4 regions of the Desulfovibrio sp. SGI.230 genome follow, and region 2 is predicted to be linked to each of the others. Evidence: predicted binding sites of a transcription regulator. Region 2 holds the regulator's gene; each other region holds the start of a gene.
What was found. The regulator sigma-54, encoded in region 2, starts transcription at its own class of promoters, with help from an activator protein. The targets are predictions, from matches to a motif close to CTGGCACGGNNNNTGCTT.

Region 1 (2,204 bases), on a different contig from region 2:
CTGCTGGTCCATGCGGCCGTTGGAGATGATGCAGCCCGTGCGCTGTTCCAGGCGGGAGAAGGCCTGGGCGAACCAGTGGGACTGCACGGCTTCATGGAAGGTGCGGGCGGGATGTTCGGGCACCCATTCGCAGCGTTCGGCGATCTCCAGCAGTTCCTGCTTGCGGACAGGATCTTTTTCCGCCACGGCCTTTTCACGGGCCAGGGCAGCATGGCGGTGGGCAAAGACCACCACCGCGTCGCAGACCAGGGCCACGGCTTCCAGGAAGGGGCGCTTGTACAGCTGGTCAGCGGGGTTCTCGGGGTCCAGGGCCTCCAGGCGGCGCATGGCGTCGGCCTTCACGCCCGCAAAGCCCAGCTTCAGCACTTTGTCGAAGTCCAGCACCCACTGCAGGCTGGAACGCAGCGAGGAAGACTCGGAAACGATGTAGCGGGGCGAGAGGCCCTCGGCATCGGAATAGGCATTGTGGCGGCAGAATTCCGGCATGTTCTGGAACAGGGCGTGATGGTAGGTCTTGCCCTTCCAGTAGGAACCGATTTCGCCGAGGAGAACGGGGATGTTTTCCTTGTCGATGCGGATCGGCGGGTTCTCGCGCGTGGCGAAGTCAGCCAGGACACCTTCATAGAAGTCGCCGTCCAGTTCGGGATAGACGATGCCGTAGCGCCCCTTGTCGGTGCCCAGACGGCCCACGATGAGCTGGGTATCTTCGATATAGACGGGCATCTTCTGGGCCACGTTCATCAGGGCCTTGGCCCAGCGCAGGGTCAGGTGCTGGCCTTCCGTCTGCTTCATGGATTCGGTGAAATAGCGGGCGCGCTCGATGTCGACATAGGGCGGAGTGCAGTCAAAGGACTCCAGCATGTCGATGACGCGGGGGTTGTCCTTGCGGAACCGGTTGGGCTTGCCTTCGGCAGCTTCGCGGATCCACGCTTCTTGCTGACTTTCACAGCAGCAGCAATTCATCATGACACATCTCCTTGCATAGAAGTGAAATTTGTCCCACTTAATGCACAGGACATGCCAAATATAAAAAAACGAGAGTTTTTAGCCTGTTATATTTTGGTCTGCTTGTTGCTTGTGAAGAAAGGAGCACATGCGGGCGGCGCGGAAAGGCCGTGAGGACATGCTGATATGTCCAAATACAGGACATGTGCTTTCTTTGTGGACAATGTCCGGTGTTTGTGGTGTCCTGTTTCAGGTCATATAAACCGGTCGTCAACCTTGAGCGAGGTCTTTGTGGGGAAAACTATCGATTATCGTGATGCGGCGTACTGGAAGGATATCGTCAAGGCAAAGCAGGCATTCCTGGCAGGGGATCAGGCTGCGGCGGAAGGCCGGGTGCGTCCTCTTGTCCTGGAGTCGTGGAAACGCTGCCTTCCTTTTCTGGGGACGAAACTGGCCAAAAAAAGGACATGCCTCGAGCAGAGCGCCCTGACCCATGTCATGCAGCAGAACAGGGAACTGCTGGCCTGTGCCATCCCCGTCATCGAATACCTGAACACCATTTTGGGCAGTTCCTCCACCGTCGTCCTGCTCACCAGCGGCGACGGGGTGCTGCTGCACAAGCATGTGGGGACGAAGAGCCGCGCGGCGGCGGCCCTGCTTTCCCTGGGGATGCTGATGGGGGAAGAATACGAGGGGACCACCAGCACGGCCTTGTGCCTGCGCGAACAGAGTGTGGTGGAGCTGTTCGGAGCAGAGCATCTCATCCGGGAGGAAGAAGACCTGTGCTGCATCTCGGCGCCCATCTTTGGCGGCAAGCGGCGCATGCTGGGGGTGCTGACCATCGCCCTGCCGCTGGAGCTCTATCATCTGCATACCTCGGGCATGGTCCTGATGGCTGCCAAGGACATCAGTGACCAGCACCATCTGCATGACCTGCTGAGCGACCAGGAGGCCATCCTGGAACAGGTGGACACCGGGATCGTCGTCCTGGACAAGAACGGGGGGATCAAGGCCGCCAACTGCACCGGCCGGAGCATGCTCCACATCTCGCCGCCGCCTGCGCCCCTGGGCAACATCAATGATGTGCTGGGGAGCGCCGAGTCCCTGCTGATGATGATCCAGTCCCGCAAGAACATCCGGGACAGGGAGTGCTTTTTCAACCTGACGGACGGCGGATCGCTGCAATGCATGCTGTCCGCAGCGCCCATCCCCAACGACAAGGGCATGGTCCTCTTCCTCCATGAGGCCAGCAAGGCGCA
Region 2 (2,204 bases):
TGCGACGGCGGTACACCACATTGACGCGGTCGGTCTCGGCATTGATGAAGACCAGGAACTCACTGCCGATGGATTCCAGCTGCATCAGGGCTTCGTCCAGATGCAGGGGCTTGGGCGCAAAGCGCTCGGTGCCCACCACGGCGGGTTCTTCATCGGGATCGGCTTCCAGGTTGTAGGTGAAGACGTCCACGCTGGCGTTGCGGGCCTGACGGCGCTGTTCCTTGACGCGCGAGACGTGCTTCTTGATCTGGGCCTCGACCTTGTCCACCACAAGGTCGATGGCGGCGTACATGTCGGAAGACTGCTCGGAAGCACTCAGGTGCAGCCCCTCGCCGGCGATGGTCACTTCACAGCGATGCCGGAACTTGTCCACAGTAAGCACAACACCGACTTCCAGTCCGGAAGCCTTGCCAAAAAAGCGTCCCATCTTCTCCATGCGGCGACGGGCATACTTCTTCAGATGATCGGAGGCCTCGAAGTTCTTGAAAGTGAAAGCAATGTTCATAGAACCTCCCGTGGTGCAGGAATCAGAAATGTTCCTTGCGCTTTGAGGATGAGGGGATGTTCAGCGCCGTGCGGTACTTGGCCACCGTGCGCCGTGCGATATTGACCTTCAACTGTTCCTTGAGCAACTCGCCGAGCCGCTCGTCGCTCAGGGGCGATTTGGGATCTTCGCCAGCGATGAACTTTTTGATCAGAGCCTTGACGCTCTCTGAGCCTACCTGACTTCCATCGTCCAGTTCAAGCCCGCTGTTGAAGAAAAATTTCAGTTCGAAGATGCCGTGCGGCGTCGCCACATACTTGTTGGTGGTGATGCGGCTGACCGTGGATTCATGCATCCCGATATCGTCGGCGATATCCTTGAGGATGAGCGGCGCGAGCTTGGTGACGCCGTCACGGAAAAAGGGCTGCTGATGTTTGACGATGCTCTCCACCACTTTATACAGCGTCCGCTGCCGCTGGTACAGACTGCGGATGAGCCAGGATGCGGAACGCACCTTTTCCGAAACGTAGTCCTTCTCTTTTTCATTACAGGAGGGAACGCCATCACGCAACATGCTGGAGAGCTGCAGATGCGGCAAACCATCTTCATTGAGCAGGATGACGAATTCGTCACCGACGCTGTACACGAAGACGTCAGGGCTTACATAGGTGGGCTCGCTGCCGTCGAAGCTGGCACCGGGCAGGGGCTCCAGGGACTGGATGATGTCCAGGTACTCGCGCAGGCCTTCCATATCCAGCTTGAACTTGCGCAGCAGGGGCTTGTAGCGGTGGGCTTCCAGATCTTCCAGATGCGACTGCACCAGTTCCAGCAGGATGGGGTCACGGTCGTAGCGCAGGCTCTTCAGCTGCACCAGCAGACATTCGCGGGCATCCCGGGCCGCCACGCCCACCGGGTCGAAAAGCTGTACGCGCTCCAGCACGGTCTGCACGGCCTCCGGCGTGGTGGACGCCATCTCGGCGATCTCTTCCACGCTGGCCCGCAGATAGCCCGACGAGCCCAGATTGCCGATGATGATCTCGCCGATCTCCTTCTGCTCGTCCGTCAGGGTAGAAAGATGCAGCTGCCAGAGCAGATGGCCTTCCAGCGTGGGCTTGGCCGAGTAACGGGCCTCCAGGGGAGAGATCTCTTCCGCGATCTCCAGTTCCCGCCCCTGCGAGGTGCGCGGCGTGCTGGCGAATTCGCCGAGATATTCCTCCCAGTCGGCATTGCGGGAAAGGTCTTCGTCATAGACTTCGTCCTGGGGCTTCTCGTGCCGCGGCTCCTCCTGATCCTGCGGAGCCACGGGCTCATTGGCCGGGGCCTCTTCCAGGAAGGGGTTCTCCAGCAATTCCTGCTGGACGGTCTCCAGAAGTTCGACACGAGAAAGCTGCAACAGCTTGATGGCCTGCTGCAGCTGGGGGGTCATGACCAGCTGCTGCGACAATTTGAGTTGTTGACGAAGTTCCAATGCCATGGGGTGCTATCCTGTCAGTAAAAATTTTCTACGTTTCAAATACCATGCCACATGCTGCACCAATAGGCAAGGGAGGCTGGACCGGGAGCACAAAAAAGGGAATATTTCAAGTCATTGCATAAAAAAAGGACGCCCCGCGCCAGCGGAGCGTCCTGAACGGCTTTTCTTGCACAAAAGCCCTATTTCTTGTGGTTGTTCTTGGCGGCCTTGATGAATTCGCGGAACAGGGGATGCGCCGCCATGGGA
Region 3 (2,204 bases), on a different contig from region 2:
AGCGGCGAAGTTGATGTAGGCACCGCCGGAGGTGAAGGTGTCGCGGTTGGGCATACGGGCTTCGGTGCAGCCGGACACGGCGTAGTCCAGGGCTTCTTCGAAGGTGGCACCCTTGGCCACGTACAGGGGCACGACTTCTTCGTCGTTGATCAGTTTGGGGAAGCCGGAGCCGTCCTTGATGGTCTCGGCCACGTCCCACAGGTAGCTTTCAGGCGAGCGGCTGTGGATACGGGCGGCCAGGTCGGGGTAGTGCAGCGGGAATTCGCGCTTGGACTTCAGGATCAGGTGGGTCAGTTCGTTGGTGGCGTCGCGGCCGTCGGGGGTCTGGCCACCCACGGTCACGGCTTCCCAGTGAGCGTAACCTTCGTTGAAGGCGCCGCCGCAGGGAGAGATGTACATGTCGATGAATTCGGCCATGCCCACCCACATGCATTCCAGCAGTTCGATGGCCTTCTTGTTGTCCAGGCTGCCGTTTTCGATGTCCTGCTGGTAGTAGGGGTACAGGTACTGATCCATACGACCGTTGGAGATGGTGGTACCGGTCTTCTGTTCGATACGGGAGAACATCTGCACGAACCACTGGCTCTGGCAGGCTTCCCAGAAGTCGCGGGCGGGTTCGCCGGGCACGCGTTCGGCGTTGGCGGCCATGCGCAGCAGTTCGGCCTTGCGGACGGGATCGTCGGTCTTTTCGGCCACCTTGCGGGCTTCGTCAGCGTGGCGCTTGGCCCACAGCACGATGGCGTCACACACGATCACGACGGCATCCAGGAAGGGCTTCTTTTCGCACATGTCCTTGGCGCTGGCGGGATCGAGGGCGGCCAGCTTTTCCTGGGCTTCGCGCTTGATGTCGTTGAAGCCGCGCTTCAGGATCTTGCCGTAGTCATGCACCCACTGGATGGAGGAACGGAAAGAAGAGGTTTCGTTGACGATGAAGCGGGAGATCAGGCCCTTGGGATCGTCGTAGGTCAGCTTGTGGATTTCCGGAGGCAGAGCGGCGGCCAGAGCTTCGTGGTAGGTCTTGCCCTTCCAGTAAGGAGCGATCTCTTCGATCACGCGCTTGGCGTCTTCAGCGGTGATGGTGGCAGGAGAGGTGGCGCGGGTGGGCAGGTCTTTCACGGCCATGTCCAGGAAGTCGCCGTCCAGTTCGGGGTACAGGATGCCGTAACGGCCGTCGCAGCCGGCGCGGCCCAGCAGCAGCTGGTCGTCCTGCACGTACACGGTGATGTTCTGGGCGATGTGCATCAGAGCCTTGGCCCAGCGCAGCACCAGGGGCTGGCCTTCGGTTTCCTGCATGGACTGGGTGAAGTACAGGGCGCGTTCGATGTCGATGCGGGGCTTCATGCCGTCGAAGCGTTCCAGCATGCGGAACACGCGCTCGTGGGTGGCGCGGAAACGGTCGACCTTGCCTTCGATCTTATCGAGCAGGCGCTGTTCCTGGGGGGATCTGCATTCGCAAACGGTCTGAGACATATCTGTTCTCCTCTTGAAAGGGTGTTTGACATATTTCGCGACGAATCGCTTGCGAAATAAATAGCAATGCCTGTGCCATTTTGGTAACATATTGATTTTTTAATATATTTTTTTTAGCCCCCCAGCAAATATATCAAAATGATGCAATTTTGCGTCTAAAAATTTTTTTCACAGCCTTTTCAGAGGCCGATGATGCCAAAATGCATCATTTTCATGACACTGAAAGCAGCATCAAATGCAGCATTCTGGCTGTGAAGGCTTGACTGTCAGATAGATCAAAAAAAAATTCTTCCCGAATTTCCCCCCGCCCAAAATGATGCATTTTTGCACCAAAAATGTAATAACAGTTATCATAATATCTCCATAAACCCCTAAAATGACTGGCGCTTGTTGAAAAAAAAATTTTGCTCGTTTAGATTCGGAGGTGAAGAAGCATTCTTGCATTTGAGAAATTATGCACAAGACATCCGTCTTGTGTCCCCATAAACCATGTGAGGTGTGGCATGCGTAAACTTACTGTTCTGGCTCTGGCTCTGGCCATGGTTCTCGGCTTCAGCGTCGCCGCCAATGCGGAACGTCCGCTGGTCCTGCGTCTTGGTCATCCCATGGCTCCCGGCAACAACGTCACCGTGGGTTATGAAAAGTTCAAGCAGCTGGTGGAAGAAAAAAGCCATCGCAAGATCCGTATCCAGCTGTTCCCCAACTGCCAGCTGGGCAGTGACCGTGTAACCACC
Region 4 (2,204 bases), on a different contig from region 2:
GCCGCCGTGCTGCAGTACGGCAAGCCCACCGTGGAAGACATCTCCAACCTGGAGATCTCCTACGCGCCGCCTTTCGCCTCTGCCATGGACGTGGTCAACGTGGTGGCCAACGTGGCCGACAACGTGCTGGCCGGCCGTGTGAAGCCCATCACCTCCGAAGAGTTCATGGCGCTGTGGGAAAAGCGCGCCGAGAACAACATCTTCTTCATCGACGCCCGTCCCGCCAAGGCCGGTCAGGCCGTGCAGGCCGTCCATCCCGAATGGCACTCCATCTCTCTGGAAGAGATGCCCAGCCGGGTCAACGAAGTGCCCAAGGACCGTCCTGTGGCCATCATCTGCAACACCGGTCTGCGCGCCTATGACAGCGTGCTGATCCTGGCCCGCAACGGCATCACCGACGTGGTCAACGCCGCCGGCGGCATGCAGGCCGTGCTCAAGACCGGCGGCAAGATCTAGCTGTTTGTCCTTGTGACCTGTTCAAGGGGCTCCCGTCAGGGGGCCCCTTTTTTCATGGCCTGCCGGCGGGCCCCTGTCCGGCACGGCGGCAGTCGCCCCGGGTACCCGGCCACCCCTAAAGGCCGGGGAACGGCCTCTTCGCCCGCCTCCCTTCCCTGCGCTTTCCCGGTCAGCAGCCTGCCGCAGCAAGGTGCCATGACCGGCAGGGCACCGCCCCTTCCCAAGCCCTGCCGGGAGGACCTTCAAAGCCTTGCGCAGCGCCGTTTTGCGGGCTATAATCACATGACATATTTCATGGTATTTTCCGTTATTGCCTTTTGTCGCCCTTTTTAGTAGGCAGCCTGAAGAGAGACAAAGGCGCCGGTCACGCGTCCTGCGGGGCCGCAGCGGCTCAATATCTTTCTAACTCCTTTGTTTCTCTTGCAAAAATGCTTGCGCATTTTTTTTCACAGCCTGCCCACATTAGACTGTTCAAACAAACAATTTTGTGGTAGGGCTCATCCATTGCGAACAGGCACGGTCCCGGCCGTTTTTTCGGGCTTCTTCCGCCCGGGCCGCTCCGGCCTCATGCCACGGCATGATGCGATGGATCCTCTCTGTTTGCACAAGACCACCGCTTGCCGGTGTGTCCATTCCGGAAAAACATGCGCGCCAAGATAGGCGCGCAAGGAGGAACAGATGGCGAAAATGAAAACCATGGACGGCAATAACGCCACCGCGTATATTGCCTACGCTCTGTCGGACACGGCTGCCATTTACCCCATTACCCCTTCGTCCGTCATGGGCGAAGTCATGGACGAAATGGCTGCCAAGGGTTGCAAGAACCTGATGGGCCAGACCGTGACCGTGCGTGAAATGCAGTCCGAAGCCGGTGCCGCCGGTGCCGTGCACGGTATGCTGGCTGCCGGTTCTCTGACCAGCACCTACACCGCTTCCCAGGGCCTGCTGCTCATGATCCCCAACATGTACAAGATCGCCGGCGAACTGCTGCCCGGCGTCTTCCATGTTTCGGCCCGTGCCCTGGCTTCCCACGCCCTGTCCATCTTCGGTGACCATCAGGACGTCATGGCCTGCCGCCAGACCGGTTTTGCCTTCCTCTGCTCCTCTTCGGTGCAGGAATGCATGGACATGGCCCTGGTCGCCCACCTGTCCGCCCTTGACGCCAGCGTGCCCTTCTGCCACTTCTTCGACGGTTTCCGTACCTCTCACGAAGTGCAGAAGATCGAGACCATCGATTACGAAGACATCCGCAAGCTGGTTCCCTGGGACAAGGTCGAAGAGTTCCGCGCCAATGCCATGAACCCGGAACATCCCCATATCCGCGGCACCGCCCAGAACCCCGACATCTTCTTCCAGAACCGCGAAGCCAGCAACCTGTACTATGACGCCGTGCCCGGCATCGTGCTGGAAAACATGAAGAAAGTGGCCGCCATCACCGGCCGCAAGCATCGCCTGTTCGACTACGTGGGCCATCCCGAAGCCGACCGCGTGATCATCAGCATGGGTTCCTCCTGTGAAGTCATCCAGGAAACCGTCAACTACCTGAACGAACGCGGCCAGCGCGTGGGTCTGGTGAAAGTGCATCTGTTCCGTCCCTTCTCGGCCGAACACCTGCTGCAGGCCATCCCCGCCACCGCCACCACCATCACCGTCCTCGACCGCACCAAGGAACCCGGTTCCCTGGGCGAGCCCCTGTACCAGGACGTGTGCACTGCCTTCATGGAAAAGGGCGAAGCTCCCACCATCGT

Region 1: the regulator sigma-54 is predicted to act here: its motif matches at 1,007-1,024, upstream of hpsG ((2S)-3-sulfopropanediol dehydratase).
Region 3: the regulator sigma-54 is predicted to act here: its motif matches at 1,532-1,549, upstream of hpsG ((2S)-3-sulfopropanediol dehydratase).
Region 4: the regulator sigma-54 is predicted to act here: its motif matches at 968-985, upstream of nifJ (pyruvate:ferredoxin (flavodoxin) oxidoreductase).

What each region holds. Positions count from the first base shown of each region.
Region 1 is NZ_JBNPKS010000002.1:148,718-150,921, reverse strand. Features, by position in the region: gene hpsG ((2S)-3-sulfopropanediol dehydratase) at 1-966, opposite strand, end outside; gene ACQRAG_RS02690 (sigma-54-dependent Fis family transcriptional regulator) at 1,237-2,204, shown strand, end outside.
Region 2 is NZ_JBNPKS010000004.1:168,741-170,944, forward strand. Features, by position in the region: gene hpf (ribosome hibernation-promoting factor, HPF/YfiA family) at 1-505, opposite strand, end outside; gene rpoN (RNA polymerase factor sigma-54) at 528-1,958, opposite strand; gene ACQRAG_RS05940 (CTP synthase) at 2,138-2,204, opposite strand, start outside.
Region 3 is NZ_JBNPKS010000021.1:20,969-23,172, reverse strand. Features, by position in the region: gene hpsG ((2S)-3-sulfopropanediol dehydratase) at 1-1,470, opposite strand, end outside; gene ACQRAG_RS11545 (TRAP transporter substrate-binding protein) at 1,974-2,204, shown strand, end outside.
Region 4 is NZ_JBNPKS010000016.1:42,201-44,404, reverse strand. Features, by position in the region: gene ACQRAG_RS10735 (FAD-dependent oxidoreductase) at 1-456, shown strand, start outside; gene nifJ (pyruvate:ferredoxin (flavodoxin) oxidoreductase) at 1,135-2,204, shown strand, end outside.